4 regions of the Labilibaculum euxinicum genome follow, and region 2 is predicted to be linked to each of the others. Evidence: riboswitches for the same ligand, from Rfam matches in the RefSeq annotation. Region 2 holds a riboswitch; each other region holds the start of a gene.
The links. A riboswitch is a leader RNA that binds a small molecule or an ion and turns the genes downstream of it on or off. The one in region 2 is predicted to bind cobalamin.
Positions count from the first base shown of each region.

Region 1: it holds a riboswitch for cobalamin, as region 2 does, so the genes downstream of both, ACY0M5_RS13085 (putative transporter) here and ACY0M5_RS10515 (ABC transporter substrate-binding protein) in region 2, are expected to answer to the same signal.
Region 3: it holds a riboswitch for cobalamin, as region 2 does, so the genes downstream of both, ACY0M5_RS13075 (TonB-dependent receptor) here and ACY0M5_RS10515 (ABC transporter substrate-binding protein) in region 2, are expected to answer to the same signal.
Region 4: it holds a riboswitch for cobalamin, as region 2 does, so the genes downstream of both, ACY0M5_RS13110 (ribonucleoside triphosphate reductase) here and ACY0M5_RS10515 (ABC transporter substrate-binding protein) in region 2, are expected to answer to the same signal.

Region 1 is NZ_OY782756.1:3,293,342-3,296,558, forward strand. Features, by position in the region: cobalamin riboswitch at 50-262, opposite strand; cobalamin riboswitch at 568-752, shown strand; gene ACY0M5_RS13085 (putative transporter) at 1,200-2,855, shown strand; gene ACY0M5_RS13090 (acyl-CoA carboxylase subunit beta) at 2,917-3,217, shown strand, end outside.
Region 2 is NZ_OY782756.1:2,612,722-2,615,938, reverse strand. Features, by position in the region: gene ACY0M5_RS10520 (iron chelate uptake ABC transporter family permease subunit) at 1-633, opposite strand, end outside; gene ACY0M5_RS10515 (ABC transporter substrate-binding protein) at 641-1,822, opposite strand; cobalamin riboswitch at 1,911-2,116, opposite strand; gene ACY0M5_RS10510 (TIM barrel protein) at 2,271-3,217, opposite strand, start outside.
Region 3 is NZ_OY782756.1:3,288,873-3,292,089, reverse strand. Features, by position in the region: gene ACY0M5_RS13080 (TonB-dependent receptor domain-containing protein) at 1-1,346, shown strand, start outside; cobalamin riboswitch at 1,557-1,769, shown strand; gene ACY0M5_RS13075 (TonB-dependent receptor) at 1,905-3,217, shown strand, end outside.
Region 4 is NZ_OY782756.1:3,301,175-3,304,391, reverse strand. Features, by position in the region: gene ACY0M5_RS13120 (hypothetical protein) at 1-486, shown strand, start outside; gene ACY0M5_RS13115 (PepSY-associated TM helix domain-containing protein) at 470-1,024, shown strand; cobalamin riboswitch at 1,292-1,475, shown strand; gene ACY0M5_RS13110 (ribonucleoside triphosphate reductase) at 1,582-3,217, shown strand, end outside.

The sequences.
Region 1 (3,217 bases), 680 kb from region 2:
ACACGCGCGTAAGTTCAATACATATACTTCGATTCCCGGAAGCAAAATGTTCTTTAGTTACGACTTGGCAGGTCTCCTGACTTATCTCAGCTTTTACAGCCTTCCCCCCATTTCTGAGAGTGGCTTGCGGTGTAAAAACCATATTTTGCACATGACAAAATGAGATTTACAGTAGCGGGTACTGTTCCGGATTCTCACCGGATTCCCTTTTCATTCCCTCAGACGATAGCCTGAGCAGAACACCAAAATCGATGCAAATGTATCATATATATTTTAAGATATCGTATTCACATCAAACAAACCAAAAGTGTTTTATAGCATAAATATTCTGGTTTCCGAAAATCAGCACATAATTTATAATTCTCATTACAAGCAAATTAAGATTCTGTTATTTTAATCAACATCCCAGAAAATCAAATTAGCTTCAGCAATAGATTACTTGTAAAATCCATACCTCTGTAAACGATCAGTTTCTTTACTTCTCCTTTTTTAATTGCCATGAAATCAAATTGATTCAACTTAAAGGAAATTTAAATTTGTTTTTTAGATACTTTTTTTGATAACTTTGCTTCCGAAAATAATTAAGATACCCCGTAAAAAGGGTTTAATAGGGAATCACGTTAAAATCGTGAGCTGACGCGCAACTGTAATTCCAAAACAGTTTGCAACATCAAGCCACTGTTCCAACATATGGAATGGGAAGGCGTTGTAAATGGAAAAGCCAGGAGACCTGTCTTATTTAATTAGATTGATGCTTTCGCGACATAAAGCTAAAAATCAGGACTCGCTAGTGAATTAAAAGTTCCTTTTTAATTCTATTATTCCTGTTTTTTTATTGATTAACGCAAAGCATACAGTTTTACCATTTAAAATGTATTGTTATGCAAAAAGTAAGCAGCACTCCTCGCGAAATGGAGAAAACAGTTAAGACTAAATACGACATGTATTTTGGCTTTAAAACTAATCATTCCGAAAAAAATATTTTATTCCCCTTTCAACAAGTTTATAACATTCCTTATTGATTCCTGACCAGCCTCTGGATCAATTAAGTTGAGCCGGCACTTTCATTTGCCAATTCATAATATCCTGACTTCGTATCAAGGTAGATGGGAGTTCCGGCTCTTTTCATATCCCTTTATTTCTCACTAAAAAATGATCTTCTTTTGAGATCATATCGTTTAAAACACCAATAATTCAACATGAACATTATAGAACTATTAACTACACCAGGAACAGCATCTACAATTGTCATCATTTGTCTGGCCGCTGTTTTAGGTATTCTATTTGGAAAACTAAGGTTTTTCAAAATTAAATTGGGCATTGCAGGCATACTGTTTTCCGGTCTGTTAATTGGTCATTTGGGAGCTGCTACCGATGCACACGTATTGCACTTTATTAAAGAATTTGGCTTGATATTATTTGTTTATTCCATTGGTTTAGAGGTGGGGCCACGCTTTATCACTTCACTTAAAAATAATGGATTAAAGATTAACCTGCTCGCTTCAGGAATTGTTATTTCAGGTTTCTTTATTGCAGTTGCCATAAAATTTATTTTCGATGTTCCCACTTCCGTGATCACCGGAATTATGTGCGGAGCTGTTACCAATACTCCTAGTTTAGGTGCTGCTCAGCAAACCATTGGCGATGTTATGGGCGCAAGCGAAAATATCGAAATTGCGGGCATGGGCTATGCTGTTGCTTATCCGTTCGGAATTTTTGGAATCATTATCAGCATGATATTACTGCGTGTAATTTTCAAAATCAATGTAAAACAGGAAGAAGAACGATACAATAAAGAAATTACCGGCCTCGATGGAAAACCAATTGCCATAAATGTTGAGGTTACCAACCAAAACCTTTTTGGCAAAAGCATACTTTTTCTGAAAGATACCTGCAGTAGTAATTTTGTTCTCTCAAGAATTAAACGAAACGATGATTTTATGGCTGCCGATTCCGAAACAGTTCTTGAAAAAGGAGATGTTCTTTATGGAGTATCGGTAGAAGCAAATTTTAAATTCATTCAACTTAATTTGGGCAAAATAAATACAACCAAAGATGTTGAGGTGTCTGGTAAACTTGGAATGAAACAAGTGATGATCACCAATAAAAAGCTGGCGGGAAAAAGTATAAAGCAAATTGGAATCTCACGCCAATTCCCTGTAAACATTACCAGAATCTACAGAAATGGTATTGAGTTAATGCCGAAGGAAGAAGATAGTATTGAATTTGGTGACACCGTACGTATTGTAGGAGAAAAAAAAGCTCTGATTAAAGTTGCCTCTCTGCTTGGCAACTCTGTAAAAGAACTATCACACCCTAATATCCTCCCCATTTTTCTGGGAATATTACTAGGTGTTATTATTGGCTTGCTTCCGATAAATATTCACGGCCTTCCTGCACCTGCCAAGCTTGGTTTGGCAGGCGGACCACTATTAATTGCTCTAATACTTGGGCACAAAGGCAGAATTGGTAAACTTGATTTTTACATGACTCCAAGTGCCAATCTGTTTATCAGGGAACTGGGCATTGTTCTCTTTCTGGCATGTGTAGGAATTTCGTCGGGGAAATATTTTGTACAAACGCTTCTAAACGAAGGTTACATCTGGATGCTTTATGGCTTTGCCATCACCTTTATTCCTCTCCTTATCGTTGCCGTTATTGCTCATACCCTAAAAATCAATTACCTCACTATTTGTGGTTTACTGGCCGGATCCATGACCGATCCTCCAGCTTTAGAATTTGCCAATTCAATCGCTCCGATTCAGGCACAATCGACTGCTTACGCCACTGTATACCCTTTGGTCATGTTCTTACGGGTTTTACTCGCACAAGTACTGGTATTACTTTTTACCTAAATTCTATTTAATTGGAAAATATGCTCACAATGAATTCATTTAAATTTTACAACTAAAAATAATGAAAGACAACAGAATACCATTTCAAAAATATACAAGCCGACAAGAACAGTTAGCAGCACAATACAATTGGGAATATTTCTCGAAACAACACAAAAAGGGAAAACTAACTGCCAAAGAAAGAATTGAATTGCTGTTCGACGAAAACAGTTTTGAGGAAATAGACGCATTTGTTAAACCTTCAGGCAACATAGAAACGAACATATATGGAGACGGTGTAATTTGCGGACATGGCAAAATAAACGGTCGCAAAGTATTTGCCTTCGCTCAGGATTTTACATTTATGGGAGGTTCACTGGGAT
Region 2 (3,217 bases):
AACCATTACTTTCATTTCGGTCCATGTAACACCTGCCAAACTACCAAAAGTCCATATTATAAAACTTTGTATTTGCTCCGGATCACTAAAGTATTGCAGAATATTTACTACAGCACCGGTAATACTTCCAAACATGATCCCGATAATCAGCAATGAAACACTATCGGATATTTTAAGAGAGGCCAAAGCAACCAGCATAAATACTAATGATGCACCTAAAACAGCAGCAACAACCAAAGCCCAACTACCCAGAAAAGCCGAAATTACACCAAAAGCAACCGGCATTAAAGCCGATGCCATTACCATTAAAGCAACTCCCAGACTTGCTCCGGAACTAATTCCCAAAACGTAAGGTCCTGCCAATGGATTTCTGAAAAGTGTCTGCATCATTAAGCCTGTAACCGATAATCCGGCTCCAACAAAAATGGCAGTTAAAGCTTTCGGCAATCGAAAATTTAAAATGATGTAGTTCCATGAGTTTTTCACATCAGCACCATATAGAATTGCAAACACCTTTTTAAAAGGAATATTTACACTTCCGAATATCAAATCCAACAGGAAAATACCACAAATGAGAAGGAATAGTATCCCAAATACGAGCGAAAACAATCTTCCTTTTTTATTCAACAGCATAGCTCTCCTATTTCAATTGTTGATAGTAATACAATTCATAATTTGGCAGCAATTCAGGATGTAAAATCTTAATCACATCTTTAAACACAACATCGGGTTGCATTACACCAGACTCAAACCAATCGTTGGCGCCGCTATCTTTCATTCGTTTTGTTGAACAAAAAACATGAGCTGTTTTATATGATCGAAATAAAGTGTAACGCTCATCCATGTTTTTCATATCCTCCAAAGTTCTGCATTGTCCGGGGCCAAACCAAATATCTGCTTCTCCCTGCTTATCGAAAACAATCTCAAAACTTAATGGCATACTGCCACTGATGCTATCAGAAAACCAACAATAATCTGCCTTTCCGTCGCGAAGGAATTGCGCTAAGTAGCTTTGTCCGCCTGGCATATACCAAATGCCTTTAAAATTATAGCCTGAAAGAATACTTGGTTTACTCTCCACATGTTCCACCAACATTTTCAAATCATTGTATCTCCTTTCTACAGCATTAAAATGTTTTTCGGCCTCGGCCTCCTCATTAAAAAAGGCTGCAATAAATTTTGCCCATTCAGCACGTGCCAAGGGTGAAGTTTCCATCCACTCTATATTATAAGCAACCGGTAAACCTGCGTTCATTAATTTAGTTTCCTTGTCGGTGATGTTCATAAAACCGGCAACCATTACCAATTCAGGATCCAACTCAACAATTTTCTCAAAATTCAGACTTTCCGAATGACCTACCGCTTGTATCGTTCCATTCTGAGCCTTTTTATCCAACTCCTCATCGTAAATACGATCGCGCAAAGAAACTGCAACAATTCGATCCTGAACGTTTAAGAACTTTAAAATTCCGATTTGAGTACTCGATAGCGCGGCAATACTTCTTACAGGAACCTCTACCAACAAACCATCAGCAGGAACCGGAATATCCGTTTTTTCCCCACGATTCTTCAAATAATATTTTTGGAAAATTTTGCCTTCGTTCCAAGGATCCCAAACAATCAATTCTTTTAAGCCACTGGCAAGAAGTTTAATTTGAAAGCCTTTGGCGTACTTTAATTGAGATTGATGATAAAAAGATGAATCGACAGCTGAATTATCAGCTTGTTTTTCTTTCTTTTTTGGATCGCCGGATTGACAGGAAATAGCACCCAATAACAGGATTAGGAGTAATGCCCAACAGCTTGATTTTAATAAATTCATTTTCTTCCACAATAATTGTGGGGATAGCAGACAAGAAAATACAATTACTACAATTATACCTTCGTTACTCAGTTCCCCGAAGTTACGAAACAGTTCAATTTATTAGGCAGGTCTTCTGGCTTTACCCAATTCTAACGCCTTCCCATGTAAAACTACATTCACATAGTGGCTGATTTGTCAGAACTTATCAATGAAAAATCATTGAGGGCTTACAGCTGCGGGGACAGCTCCGGTATTGCACCGGATTCCCATTTTAATTCTCAAAAGAGAGAAACCCAATTCCTGCAAATCTATGGAATATTTCGGAAAAAGAAGAGGTTTTAAAAAAGCAATCAGGAATAACTGTCATACAAAAACAAAAAGACTGAATCGTATTGAACGAAACAGTCTTTATTATAAGATGCAGAAATGTGAAAAATGCTATTTAAAGACATCTCATGCAATTTCACTAACGTAAGGCATTCATCTGAACATCCAATTTCTCTGAATATTCGTTGATATCCTTTGTAATGAATTCATGAATTACAATTTCAGGTTCAATCTCGTGAATAATCTCTTTTACCCGTTTACTGGTAAATGGCAAGTGCTGATCAATCTGCAGAACATGATTACGTGCTGTAGTATATTTCTCCGTATGATTTAAGTCTGACCATCCTGTTGGCAAACCATTCATAACCTGTTTCGTTTGATATTCTCCTGATAAACTCAAATTCAAATGCAGACTCTTAATTTTCGCCTGAATATCTTTTGACAATCGTGATATCCGATCCAAAACAAAATCAATGGCCTCATCCTCACATCTCAATGTAATATTCGTATTCATTAAATGTCCCGTATCCAAAAGTAGATTCCAATTTGAAAAATCCAGTCGTGATGCAAAATCATCGGCCTCAGCCGGAAATAAAAAATCCAGACCAGGCCACCACAAATTTTCGATTGCTAATGTAACAGGAGGTTCTCCATCACCAAATTCCTGAGCCGTTCTGTTCAGCATTTCTGCTAAACCCGTCATTACCTCAGTGCTTTTATAGTTAAAATCACGCGTAAAAGCATGTTCCAATTCTACATGTGCAGCGTGTATAACAGCATGAGATGGTTGAAAATGTGCTGCGTATTCCCACAGTTTCTTCTGAGAAGTAATCATTTCTGCAGCATTCGTACCTCCGCAGCAAAATTGCAAATGCTCGGCTAACATATTAGGAAAATAATATTTGGCAGCATCCTCTCCTTTTCGCCAAACATCCAACCAGGTTACCCAAAATGGCAAATGAACACTTTTAACTATTCCTTTTGGGATTTCTTCGGATGGAGAATCATAACCGATTAGTAATTCAACCCCATCTATTTTTTTGTCAATAATATATTCTTCCAGTCCTTTCCATCCGTTCTCAAAAC
Region 3 (3,217 bases), 680 kb from region 2:
ATTCTGACGATTTGATTGATTATTTTTCAACAGAAGAGCTGAGTTATTTGCATTCGGAAAATCCAATATACGATACCTATTTTTTACAAGGAGGAGAAAAAATACATATTAGTTTAGATACTTTGCAACGTACTTATCCTTTACGATTTTCTCATCATACAAAAACTTTTCAAAATGATTTGTATTATTCAACTCAGATAAAAACAGGTTTGTTACAGCACAATCTTACAATGGGCTGTTTTTTTATGTATATCGATCGAATTTCTTACAAAGGGTATGATTTTGACGGAGGAGATGTAGCAGGAGCAGGTTTGTTTGCAAAAATTGCTGTTCGTAACCCTGTACTAAATCAAGGAGGTTTAACAACAAAGTTTTCAGGTGCAAGTATTTATCACGAAATGGTGAATGCTTTGTATGCACAGGATTTAATTGAGATTTCAAAACAGTTTAAATTCATGCTGGGGATGCGTTTCGATTATTTTAACATGAGGTATCAGTCTGGAATAGTAAGTAATGGAAGAAATATTACATCCAAATCAAAAGAAAATGAGATTGTAAATAAATCTTTTTCATATCGGGCCGGAGTGGTTTATGAACCTATTGAGCCATTGGCATTGTATGCATCTTATTCAAGTTTCTTTAAACCAAAACGTTCTGTTTACGATGAGAGCTATGTGTATTTAAATAAAGATGGGAATCAATTTTATCCAAATGATGGTAAAGAAGTATACGAGCCCGAAAATGGTTATCAAGCCGAGTTAGGTGTGAAATACAATTATAATTCGAAACTGTTTGTAAATGCCAGTGCCTACTACATTAAAAAGAACAACATTGTAGAATACCTTGGAAAAACCGATGAGGGAAATAAAATTTACGGACAAATCGGCGTTGTTGATTCCAAAGGATTTGATGTTGAAACTACTTTTAAACCAGTAAATTCGATAAGTATAAAAGCAGGTTATGCTTATAATACGGCAAAATACAGGAAGTATTCAGCGAATGCATATCATGACTCAAAACAGGGGAATTGCATTCGGAACAATCCTAAAAACCATGTGTTTGTATGGGCACATTATCAGGTGCTTAAAGGAGCGTTAAAAAATTGTAGTGTAGGTGCTGGTATTGACTATACTGATAAGTTATATACCAATTCGTCTAATGAGTATAGTTTACCTGAATATTGGCTGTTTAATACTGTATTGGGTTATGGATTAGACAGAACTTATCTGCATTTGAAAATCAATAATGTTTTAAATAGAAAATATTATTCAAGTTCGGTTTATTCTAATCAGTACATTCCTGGACAAGAACGGAATGTTATGCTTACAGTTGGATTTAAGTTGTAGTAATAGTGAGGCTGTTAAAGTATGTTTAATATATACTTCAACAGCTCCTTAAAAAAACATAAGAATTTGCCAAAGAGGGTAGGTTAGAAAGAAACAGATTTTCAGGCAAAATTTTCACGGCACTGCTATTCAAATAATGTGTTATTACAATATGTGCTTAAAAACATTTATTAGAAGAGCTGTTTAGACCGTTGTTAAAAATATATATAATACATTTGTATCGATTTTGGTGTTCTGCTCAGGCTATCGTCTGAGGGAATGAAAAGGGAATCCGGTGAGAATCCGGAACAGTACCCGCTACTGTAAATCTCATTTTGTCATGTGCAAAATATGGTTTTTACACCGCAAGCCACTCTCAGAAATGGGGGGAAGGCTGTAAAAACTGAGATAAGTCAGGAGACCTGCCAAGTCGTAACTAAAGAACATTTTGCTTCCGGGAATCGAAGTATATGTATTGAACTTACGCGCGTGTTCAGTATTTATTATTCCAATTTCTTTGTTTGTGTAAACATTTGGCAGCAAGATGTGATGTTTTAAAATTTAAAAAACAAAACGATCATGCAGTTTAAAAATTACATTTTGATTGGCCTTTTTATATTGGTAAGTCAGAGTTTAGTTGCTCAGGTGGGGACATTGTCCGGAGCAGTTACAGAAAAGGACGGGACAAATCCTTTAATTGGTGCCAATGTTTATTTTCATGGAACAACCATTGGAGCAGCGACCAACAGCGTTGGGTTTTATTCGTTTAGAAACTTAAAGGTGGGAGAGTACGAAATTGTTGTTTCCTATTCGGGATATGGAAGAAAAAAAGAAATCATCGAAATTAAGGAAGGAGCAAATACTATTGATTTTCAGTTGAATAAATCCGAGAGAGAATTGGGCGAAGTGGTTGTTACAGGTACCGGTACACCGCATCATTTAAAAAGTGCTCCTGTTCAAACCGAACTAATCAGCAGCAAGATGGTGAAGGCTGTTTCCGCATCCGGGTTTGATGATTTAATGACTGGAATCAGTCCATCATTTGATTTTACTCCGGGCAGCATGGGAGCTTTTATGCAGCTAAACGGTTTGGGGAACGATTACATTTTGGTACTTGTTGATGGAAAAAGAATATACGGAGATGTTGGAGGTCAGAATGACATCAACCGCATTAATCCTGATGATATTGAACGAATTGAAGTGGTTAAAGGTGCATCTTCATCATTGTACGGATCGGAAGCCATTGCTGGTGTAATTAATGTGATAACCAAAAAATCGAAACGAAAAATCTACGCGGAAAGCAATTCCCGTTTAAGCGAACATGGAAACAGGCAGTACTTCAATAAAGTAGGTTTGAATTTAGGGCGTTTTTCATCTCTTACAACTTATTCCAGAAAGGAATCGGACGGGTGGCAGCTAAGCAAGTTCGAAATTGACGATGATATGGGTAATGATGATCCATCGGATGATGTACTTGTTGTTACAGACGCTAAACAAGTGAATGCGTTCGAAGATTACACCATCAGTCAGCGCTTTGATTTTGCCGCAACCAATAAATTAAGCGTATATGCAATGGGATCGAAATACGAGAAAGATGTACTGCAGCCAATAACAGTAAAAAAATATGGTTATTACTACAACGATTTTTCTTATTCGGCAGGAGCCAAATACCTAATTAATAAGAAGGACTACATCACTTTAGATTTTAATTCTGATCAATTTAAATACTATTACAAATACAATCAGAATGACATATCTTCAAAATCAGGGAAAACCCTTCATTCAATAAGAGAAAAAGTTCTTAATACGGATCAAAAACGCGAAGATGTAAATCTAAAATATGTTTTTAGTCTAAAAAAGGCACATCAATTTACATTGGGAGGAGAATACGT
Region 4 (3,217 bases), 690 kb from region 2:
TTGGTCTCGTGTAATCAAATCAATAAAAAACAGGCAATAAAAAAAGAAAATGGGAAGGAACATGTCGCTAAAACCATTGCTCAGATAATGGAAACAGCAGAGCAGAATGTAGGGAAAGAGGTTTATTTTGAAGGAATGGTAAAACATGTATGTGCTCATTCGGGTCGTAGAGCGATATTACTGGATGAAACAGGTAAACTGTCGTTAAGAGTTGAAGCTACGGGAGATATCAAGGGTTTTAACCGGGAATTATCAGGTTCTACGATTGCGGTTAAAGGAACGCTTCAAGAGAACCGTTTATCTGAAAAGTTTATTAACGATTGGGAAGCAAAAGTAAAGGCTAAAGAAGATGCCGAAGAAGGGGGAGAACATTGTGCCTCAGAAATGACAAATATTAATCAAATGCGCGAATGGATGAAAAAGGCAAATAGAAATTTTTATTTAGTTTATTTTGTAAACGGAACTTCGTATGAAATTGTGGAATAGTAAAAAGTTGAATAAAAGCATAAGGTCTCTGCATAGAGATCTTGGCTATTTATTTATAGGATTAACCTTGATTTATGCTGTGTCGGGAGTCTTATTAATCTTGAAAAAAAATGAGAAAGATCCTTCGTATCAGGAAATAGTTTTGGAGAAAAAAGCTAAACCAAATTTAAGTCCAAAGGAATTTAAGTTATACTTTCAAAACCATTTTAAAGACTTGCCAAAGTTAACACAGGTAATTCCGGCAAATGGAATTTATAATATCTATATTAAAGGTGGGTTGGGAGAGTATTACCCTAGTAGCGGTAAGGTTTTACTAACAACATATAAAAAGGTGCCGGTGTATAAGTTTGTGAATGATATTCACTACAATTCAGGCAAAAGGTTTTCATCAATAGCCATTATTTACGCAATTGTATTAATATTTTTTGCCATTTCCGGAGCTGTTATGGTGAAAGGGAAAAATGGATTTAAGAAAAGAGGCATTTGGTTAATGATGATTGGTTTTATTATACCTGTACTTTTGTATTTTTTCACTTAGTTTGTACTTAGACAAATTCGTATTTGAAGTTTTTCTTTAAGGTAAATTCAAAAAGTAGGATACAAATTGGTTCGCTTTAAATCCCATTTTTAAGATGAATTCTCAAATACTTTCTTGCATAGTAGTAGATAAATTCAATTTACTAAGTTTTCTTTATTGAGGATATTCTTTCCTGAAAAAGAATTGAACCGTGTTTCTTCCTCTTTCATAGCTTATTGACCAATAACTGTTAATAACTCAGATTGATTATCATATTTTTTCTTCTTACTATTGTGTTGATTTATAGGTTCCGAAAGGAATAATAGGGAATCACGTTTAATTCGTGAGCTGTCCCCGCAGCTGTAAGTCCTCATATTTTTGGTTTCTGAAGCCACTGTTTTATCTCAACTAAAATGGGAAGGCAAACCAAAAGAGGACAAGCCAGAAGACCTGCCTGTAATGATTATTCGTAGCTTTCGGGAGAAAGGCAGAGAATGAGGATACACTATTCGATGTATCTTCCTATTCTATATTTTCCTCAGAAGCTATCATTTTTTTCAAAATCAAAAAACAATAAAATGAAAATGAATGGTAGTGTATCCGAATCTCAAATTCGGAAAAGAAATGGTCAGGTTGTTAAATTCAAGTCTGATAAAATTAAAAATGCAATCAATAAAGCATTTCAGGCAGTAGGTGAAGAGCGCGTTGAACTAATCGAATTTTGTGTCAGTCAGATCATGAAAGAGATTGATTTTTCGGGAATTCCCAATGTGGAAGAAATTCAGGATTTGGTAGAGAAAACACTATTCAGATATGACTTGTTTGAAGTTGCGAAGGCATTTATTTTATACCGGAAACAACATGAGTTGGCTCGCGACACCAAGGAATTATTTTCCAATTTAAACTTGGTTGACGATTATTTGAATCTTCAGGACTGGAGAATAAAAGAAAGCGCGAATTCGTCATATTCTCTGCAGGGATTGAATCAACATATTTCGACCATTGTAAGTTCACAATATTGGCTGAATAAGATTTACCCGCAGGAAATTGGAGATGCTCACAAGAAAGGAGCGTTTCACATTCACGACCTTGGATTCTTAAGTGTGTATTGTGTAGGGTGGGATCTGGAAGATCTTTTATTAACAGGTTTTAAAGGCGCATCGGGCAAATTGGTTAGCCGGCCGGCCAAACATTTTCGTACCATTCTCGGACAAGTGGTCAATTTCTTTTATACCATGCAGGGAGAAGCCGCCGGAGCCCAGGCATTTTCGAATTTCGATACCTTATTGGCTCCCTTCATAAGGTACGATCAATTGGATGAAAATCAGATTAAACAGGCTCTTCAGGAATTTCTTTATAATATGAATGTTCCTACCCGGGTAGGTTTCCAAACACCATTTACCAATGTGACCATGGATTTAAATGTTCCAAAATTTATGAGTGATCAGCCGGTAATTATTGGCGGCAAATTGATGAACGAAGTTTACGGGGATTTTCAGGTTGAGATGGATCTTTTTAATAAAATTTTTGCACAGGTGATTGAAGAAGGAGATGCCAATGGAAGTGTTTTTTCTTTCCCAATACCAACTTATAATATCACATCCGATTTTGAATGGGATAAACCAGCGTATGAAAACATTTGGAGAATTACTGCTAAATATGGAATTCCGTACTTTTCTAATTTTGTAAATTCTGATTTGTCGCCTGATGATGTGCGAAGTATGTGTTGCAGGCTGCGTTTGGATAAACGTGAACTGGCACGACGTGGAGGAGGTCTGTTTGGTGCAAATCCGTTAACCGGTTCGGTTGGAGTGGTAACTGTAAATTTACCTCGTTTGGGCTACGAAGCAAGTAACGAAGCTGAATTCTTTAAGCGGTTGGAGCATCTGATGAATTTGGCGAAAAATAGTCTGGAGATCAAACGAAAAATGATTGAAAATTTAACGGAAAAAGGATTGTTCCCTTATTCAAAATTTTATTTGCGTCATTTGAAAAACAGGAATGGCAAATTTTGGCAAAATCATTTTTCAACAATAGGTATTGTTGGAATGAATGAGTGTTGCCTGAATTTTATTGGAAGTGATTTGGTCTCGGAAGAAGGAAATGCTTTTGCACTTCGGATTTTTGATTTTATGAAGCAAAAACTGGTTAGTTTTCAAGAGGAAACTGGTAACATCTATAATTTGGAAGCGACTCCGGCCGAAGGAACAACCT